Regions from separate parts of the Salipiger bermudensis genome, predicted to be linked through region 1. Evidence: riboswitches for the same ligand, from Rfam matches in the RefSeq annotation. Region 1 holds a riboswitch; the other holds the start of a gene.

Evidence for each region. Region 1 has a riboswitch for cobalamin ahead of JF542_RS05225 (DUF1636 family protein). Riboswitches for the same ligand answer to the same signal wherever they lie in the genome.
Region 2: another riboswitch for cobalamin. It lies ahead of nrdH (glutaredoxin-like protein NrdH); the one in region 1 lies ahead of JF542_RS05225 (DUF1636 family protein).

Annotation. Positions count from the first base shown of each region.
Region 1 is NZ_JAEKJV010000003.1:76,699-80,180, reverse strand. It holds gene JF542_RS05235 (FAD-dependent oxidoreductase) at 1-334, shown strand, start outside; gene cobO (cob(I)yrinic acid a,c-diamide adenosyltransferase) at 505-1,170, opposite strand; cobalamin riboswitch at 1,166-1,377, shown strand; gene JF542_RS05225 (DUF1636 family protein) at 1,475-1,885, shown strand; gene cobW (cobalamin biosynthesis protein CobW) at 1,882-2,937, shown strand; gene cobN (cobaltochelatase subunit CobN) at 2,950-3,482, shown strand, end outside.
Region 2 is NZ_JAEKJV010000019.1:76,366-79,847, reverse strand. It holds gene nrdE (class 1b ribonucleoside-diphosphate reductase subunit alpha) at 1-1,342, opposite strand, end outside; gene nrdI (class Ib ribonucleoside-diphosphate reductase assembly flavoprotein NrdI) at 1,327-1,740, opposite strand; gene nrdH (glutaredoxin-like protein NrdH) at 1,744-1,968, opposite strand; cobalamin riboswitch at 2,070-2,262, opposite strand; gene JF542_RS20625 (GlxA family transcriptional regulator) at 2,720-3,482, shown strand, end outside.

The DNA.
Region 1 (3,482 bases):
CCTTTCCGAGTGCACCCGCTGCACCGTGCCCTGCGGCAGCCCGGGCGAGCACCTCGCGGGCGGCGCGGGCTGGCGGGGACTGGGGGATGCGCACGCGGCGTCCGATCCGCTGTCGGGCCTTGGTCTCGCGCGGGCGCTGTCGGACGGGCGGGAGGCCGCGCGTGTCTATCTTGGACTTGCTCCGGAACCGGTGCCGTTGCCGCCCCGCAGCGCCGAGACCGCCACGCGCCGCCTGCTCTATGCCGAGGCCGGTGCGCGCTGGCCATGTGCGTCGTTCTGGCGGGCGCGAACCGACGACAAGTGGCGGCCTCTTGCGCTTCGGGAGGAGGCGTAAACCTGCGGTTGCGGGCTGCGCCATCCTCGACATGTATCTGCCCCGGCTCGACGGCTTCGAGCTGGCCGAGCGGGTCGCGGCGATCCGGTTGTCCGCCGACATGACCGGACGGGGCGGGAAAGCCTCTCACCGCCGCCAGTTGTCCGGTGCGTTGCGCGCCGCGTGCGGTCTCAGAACTCGACGCCCTTCTGTGCCTTCACCCCATCCTTGAACGGGTGCTTGAGCAGCGTCATCTCGGTCACGAGGTCGGCCGCCTCGAGCAGCTCGGGCTTGGCGTTGCGCCCGGTCAGGCAGACATGGGTCATCGGCGGCTTCTCGGTGAGGAGGAAATCCACCACCTCGTCGATGTCGAGGTAATCGTAGCGCAGCGCGATGTTGATCTCGTCAAGCAGCACGAACTGGATCTCGGGGTCACGGATCTGGGCCTTGGCGATCTCCCAGCCGTTCCGCGCCGCAGCGATGTCGCGTTCGCGATCCTGCGTGTCCCAGGTGAAGCCCTCGCCGGAGATGAAGAAGCGGCATTCCTCGGAGAAGCGGTTGCGCAGGAACTCGGCTTCGCCCGTGACCCAGTTGCCCTTGATGAACTGGACCACGGCGCAGGGCATGCCATGCCCGATGCAGCGCATGATCATCCCGAAGCCCGAGGAGGACTTGCCCTTTCCGGGGCCGGTATGGACGATGATCAGGCCTTTCTCCTCGGTCTTTCCCTGCATCATTCTGTCGCGGGCGGCCTTGATTTTCTTCATCTTTTCTTTGTGACGGGCGTTTTCGTCGGCGGGTGTCTCGTCGCTCACCGGAAGCTCCTTCGCTTGACAAGGGCGGAAATTGCGGCGCATCTGGCACCACGCTGGTGCCTGTGTAAACAGGTGAAAAGGGAATGCGCCAGCCCGGGAAACCGGGTCAAGCGCAGCCGCCCCCGCGACCGTGACCGGAAAGGTCCTCCACCGCCACTGGCCTCGCGCCGGGAAGGCAGGGGGGCCGCTGGATGGCGCTGCCATCCTGCATCCGCAAGCCGGGAGACCTGCCAGCGCAAGACGACACCAAGACCGGACGGGGTGTGCCGGGGACGGGTTCATGCCGCCGGTTCATGCCGGGGGTGATCCTGCTCGCATGCCTTTGCCGACACCAGCGGAGAGGCCTGTGCAGAACGATCCACAATCCAGCGCCGAGAGCGAGCTCCTCGTTTGCGTCAAGTGCCGCCGCGGCGCCGAGGCGCCCGCCGATGACCGCCGTCCGGGGCGCCGCCTCTACGACCGGCTGTGCGCGCTCGGGCCCCCCGAGGGGGTGCGGCTGCGCGCCGTGGAGTGCCTGCAAAACTGCGAGGCGGGCTGCACCGTGGCGCTGCGCGGCGCGGGCCGGTGGACCTATGTCTACGGGCAGCTCGACGACGAGGCCCATGCCGAGACGCTGCTCGACGGCGCCGGCCGTTATCACGCCACCGCCGACGGGCTGATCCCGTGGCGCGAGCGTCCGGAGCATTTCAAGCGCAACTGCGTGGCGCGCGTGCCGCCCGCGACCTTTCCAGACCCCGTTCAGGAGACCGACCAATGAGCGACCTCAGCAAGCTGCCCGTCACCGTGATCACCGGCTTTCTCGGCTCCGGCAAGACCACGCTGATCACCGAGCTGATGAAGACCCCCGGCGGCAAGCGCCTTGCAGTGGTGGTCAACGAGTTCGGCGATGTGGGCGTCGATGGCGAGATCCTCAAGGGGTGTGCGATCCCCGACTGCCCGGCCGAGAACATCATGGAGCTGTCGAACGGTTGCATCTGCTGCACCGTGGCGGATGACTTCATCCCCACCATTGAGGCGCTGATGGCGCTCGAGCCGCGCCCCGATCACATCCTGATCGAGACCTCGGGGCTGGCGCTGCCGAAGCCGCTCCTGAAGGCGTTCGAATGGCCCGACATCCGCTCGCGGATCACCGTCGACGGCGTGATCGCGCTGGCCGACGCCGAGGCGGTGGCGGCGGGGCGTTTCGCGCCCGACGTGGCGCGGGTCGACGCGCAGCGCGCCGCCGATGACAGCCTCGATCACGAGACCCCGCTGTCGGAGGTGTTCGAGGACCAGATCGCCTGCGCCGACATCGTGCTGCTGACCAAGCCCGATCTCGCCGGTCCCGACGGCGTCGCGCGCGCCAGGGAGATCATCGCCGCCGAGGCGCCGCGCCCGATCCCGGTGATCGAGGTGGCCGAGGGCGTGGTCGATGCCCGCGTGATCCTCGGGCTCGAGGCGGCGGCCGAGGATGACATGGCGGCGCGCCCGAGCCACCACGACACCCCGCATGACCACGACCACGACGAGTTCGACTCGATCGCGGTGGAGCTCCCCGAGCTGTCGGATCCCGCCGCCCTCGTCCGCGCCATCGAGGGGCTCGCGCGCGAGCACAACATCCTGCGGGTCAAGGGCTATGCCGCGGTGGCGGGCAAGCCGATGCGCCTGCTCGTGCAGGCGGTCGGTGCGCGGGTGCGTCACCAGTTCGACCGGCCTTGGGGCGCGGGCGAGGCGCGGCAGGGCCGGTTGGTGGTGATCGCCGAGCATGACGACATCCGCCGCGACGTGATCGAGGCGGCGCTCGGCACCGTCCGCCAACCCGCCGAGTAAGGCCCGCCCGCCATGCACGTCATCTTCCGCGAAAGCCACGGGCTCGAGGAAAGCGAGACCCCCACCGATCTCGGGCAGAGCCCGGCGGATCTGGTGGTGCTGTCGTTCTCCGACAGCGATCTCGGGGCCTTCGCTGAGGCGTGGCACCGGGCGGCTGGCGGCCTGCCGGAGCTGCGGCTGGCCAATCTCGCGGCGCTGAAGCATCCGCTGTCGGTCGACACCTATGTCGAGCAGACGCTGGCGGGCGCGAAGGGCATCCTGATCCGGCTGATCGGCGGGATGCCCTACTGGTCCTACGGTCTGGCGCAGGTGCGGGTGCTGGCGCAGCAACGAGGGATCGCGCTGGCGGTGCTTCCCGCCGACGGGCGCGAGGATGCGCAGCTCGATGCGGTCTCGACCCTGCCGGGCTCGACCCTGCGGCGGCTGGCGCTTCTCTGCGACACCGGCGGCGCGGTGGCGGCGCAGGCGGCGCTGGCCCAGATGGCGCTGGCGGCAGGGCTCTATGCCGGGCCGGTGCCGGGCTCGAAGGCGCTGCCGCCGTGGGG
Region 2 (3,482 bases), on a different contig from region 1:
AGTCGATGGCCGACATTTCCGACACCGCGGTCAGCGCCCGGATCGCCGCCTCGACGGTGGCGCCGAGATCGCGGCCATCCATGGACTTGGCGATGTTGAGCGAGCCGAGGTTGCACGAGATGTCGGTGCCCATGCGGGCATAGCTCAGGTCCTCGTTGTATTCCGAGGCCTCGTTGACCTGCAGGATCTCAGAGCAAAGGTTCGACATGGTGATCCGCCCGTCGATCGGGTTCATCCGGTTCACCGTGTCTTCGAACATGATGTAGGGATAGCCGCTCTCGAACTGGATCTCGGCCAGCGTCTGGAAGAACGAGCGAGCGTTGATCTTGGTCTTGCGGATGCGCTTGTCCTCGACCATCTCGTCGTATTTCTCGGTGACCGAGATTTCCGAGAACGGCACGCCGTAGATCTTTTCCACGTCATGCGGCGAGAACAGGTACATCGGCTCGTTGCGCTTGGCGAGCTCGAAGGTCACGTCGGGGATCACCACGCCGAGGGACAGCGTCTTGATGCGGATCTTCTCGTCGGCGTTTTCGCGCTTGGTGTCGAGGAAGCGCAGGATGTCGGGGTGGTGGGCGTTGAGATAGACCGCCCCCGCGCCCTGACGGGCCCCGAGCTGGTTGGCGTAGGAGAAGCTGTCTTCGAGCAGCTTCATGATCGGGATCACCCCCGAGGACTGGTTCTCGATGCCCTTGATGGGCGCGCCGTGCTCGCGGATGTTGGTCAGCATGAGGGCGACGCCGCCGCCGCGCTTCGACAGTTGCAGCGCCGAGTTGATGCCGCGGCCGATGCTTTCCATGTTGTCTTCGAGCCGGAGCAGGAAGCACGAGATCAGCTCGCCGCGGCTCTTCTTGCCGGCGTTGAGGAAAGTGGGCGTGGCCGGCTGGAAGCGGCCCGACAGGATCTCTTCCATGAACGACATGGCAAGGTCCTGATCGCCGCGCGCCAGCGCCAGCGCCACCATCACGACACGGTCCTCGTAGCGCTCGAGGAAGCGTTTCCCGTCGCGGGTCTTGAGCGTGTAGGAGGTGTAGTACTTGAACGCGCCGAGGAAGGTCGGGAAGCGGAACTTCTTCTTGAAGGCGGCGTCCCAGATCTGCTGCAGGAAGGCGCGCGGATAGGCCTCGAGCACCTCGGCCTCGTAGTAGCCCTCCTCGACGAGGTAATCGAGCTTCTCGTCGAGCGAGTGGAAGAACACCGTGTTCTGGTTGACGTGCTGCAGAAAGTACTGCCGCGCGGCCATGCGGTCGGCGTCAAAACGGATGTGGCCCTCGTCATCGTAGAGGTTCAGCATCGCATTCAGCGCGTGGTAATCGAGCGTCTCGCTCATGCGGTCAAGCATTCGGTCCCCCAGAAGGCGTGCAGCCCGTCTTTGACGCGGGCAATGTCGGTGAGCGTGCCAGCGAGCTCGAACTTGTAGAGCAGGGGCACGGAGCATTTCTTGGCGATGACATCGGCGGCGAGGCCATAGGTGGCCCCGAAGTTCCGGTTGCCGCCGCCGATGACGCCGCGCAGGCGGCGGCGGTGGTCGGGATCGTTCAGGAAGCGGATGACCTGTTTGGGCACCGCGCCGCGGCCTTCACCGTCGGCATAGGTGGGGCAGATCAGCACGAACTCCTCGGGAATGCGTCCCAGCACCGCCTTGGGCGAGACCGGGATGCGGCTGGCCAGCATCCCGAGCCCGTCCACGAAGCGCGCGGTGTTGCCGCTGGCCGAGGAGAAGTAGACGATCCCCGGCATGGCTCAGGAGGCGAGCGCGCCGATCATGTCGGGGCGGAAGCCCGACCAGTGGTCCTCACCGGCGATCACCACGGGCGCCTGGCGGTAGCCGAGCTCGGTCACGCGGGCCATCGCGTCGGCATCCTCGGTGAGGTCCACCACGTCATAGGGCAGGCCACGGGCGTCGAGCGCACGGGTGGTGGCGGTGCACTGCACGCAGGCGGGCTTGGAATAGACGATGATCGACATGGGCGGCGTCCTCTTTGTGGCTGGCGGGCAGGGACGCGACCGGACGGCGCGGCCTGTGCCGCTCCGGTCCTGTGACACGCCCCGAACCCACCGTTCGTGGTCAAATCCTGTTGCTTCCGGCAGGTCTCCTGACTCACGGCGGGTCCCGCTTGGCCGGCCTTCCCGGGGTGGCAGCCCCAGTGGCATGATCGGCCTCGCGCGCCGCTTACAGTTGCGGGGGCAGTGCCGGCTTTTCACCGGCTTCCCTCTTGCCGGCGGATGATTCCGCCGAGCACCTGAAGCACCTATATCTAGATCATGCGGCCCAAGGTGCGTCAATATGCAGTTGTGCAACGGTTCCGGGCACAAGAGCTTGTGTGGCCTTGCAGGGCTGGGATTCGGGTGATTTGGGGGCGGATTTTTTCGCTCCGGACGTGGAGATCGGGTGCCTTATTTATGGGCGGGCATGGGGCCGGGTCTCGTGTCTCCGGCGCGTCGCATTGTTTGAGTCCCGCTCTGGCGCGGAACACAGGCCGAAGGCAGTCGCGCCATCGCCTGCCTGCCTCGACGGGCTGGCGATTTGGGGAGGCCGGGTCTGCAGGATATAGGTCTTTCGGACTTGACCGGGATAAATCGAGAGGCTCGGAAGGGGGATCGTCCCCCCCCGCGGGCAGGCGATGGCGCGGCGGCGTCCAAAAGCTGCCACCGAGGCGCATTGCCCGGCACCTTCCGATCCTGTAGATTTGCGCCATCCGCTGTGAAGGATGCCGACATGGCCAGCCCCGCCAAGATCCCTGCCAAGCGTCTGAGCGTCGCCTTCGTTCTGGCCGACCGCTTCACCCTCTCGGCCTTCGCCAACTTCGTTGATGTGCTCCGCCTTGCCGCCGACGAGGCCGACCACTCGCGCCCGATCCTCTGCGACTGGGTGGTGCTGTCGGACAGTCTCGAGGCGGTGCGCTCCTCCTGTGGCGTGCGGGTGCAGCCGGAAAAGCGCCTGCGCCATGCCGGGCGCTACGATTATGTCGTCGTGGTGGGCGGGCTGATCGGCGACAGTGCCGCGCTGGGGGGCGAGGCGCAGGCCTTCCTGCAGCGGCAGGCCGCAGCCGGGGTGCCGCTGGTTGGGCTTTGTACCGGCGTGTTCATCCTGCAAAGGCTCGGTCTGCTCAAGGGCTACCGCTGCTGTGTAAGCTGGTTCCACCACCAGGACTTTCTCGACCAGTTCGAGGCCGAGACGCCGATCTCGGACCAGATTTTCGTGGTCGACCGCGACCGGCTGACCTGCTCCGGCGGGCACGGGGCGGCGCATCTCGCGGCCTTCCTCGTGCAGCGCCATGTCGGGCAGAACGCCGCGATCAAGAGCCTCAACATCATGATGATCGAGGAAGCGATGAGCGGCGAGCGCCCGCAGCCCGGACAGGCCACGGCGCGGCGCGCCGGCGATGCGCTGGTGAAGCGTGCGGTGCTCAGGATGCAGCAGAACCTCGAGCATCCGAAGACCGTCGAAGAGCTGTCGCGCGAGCTTGGCGTCGGGCGGC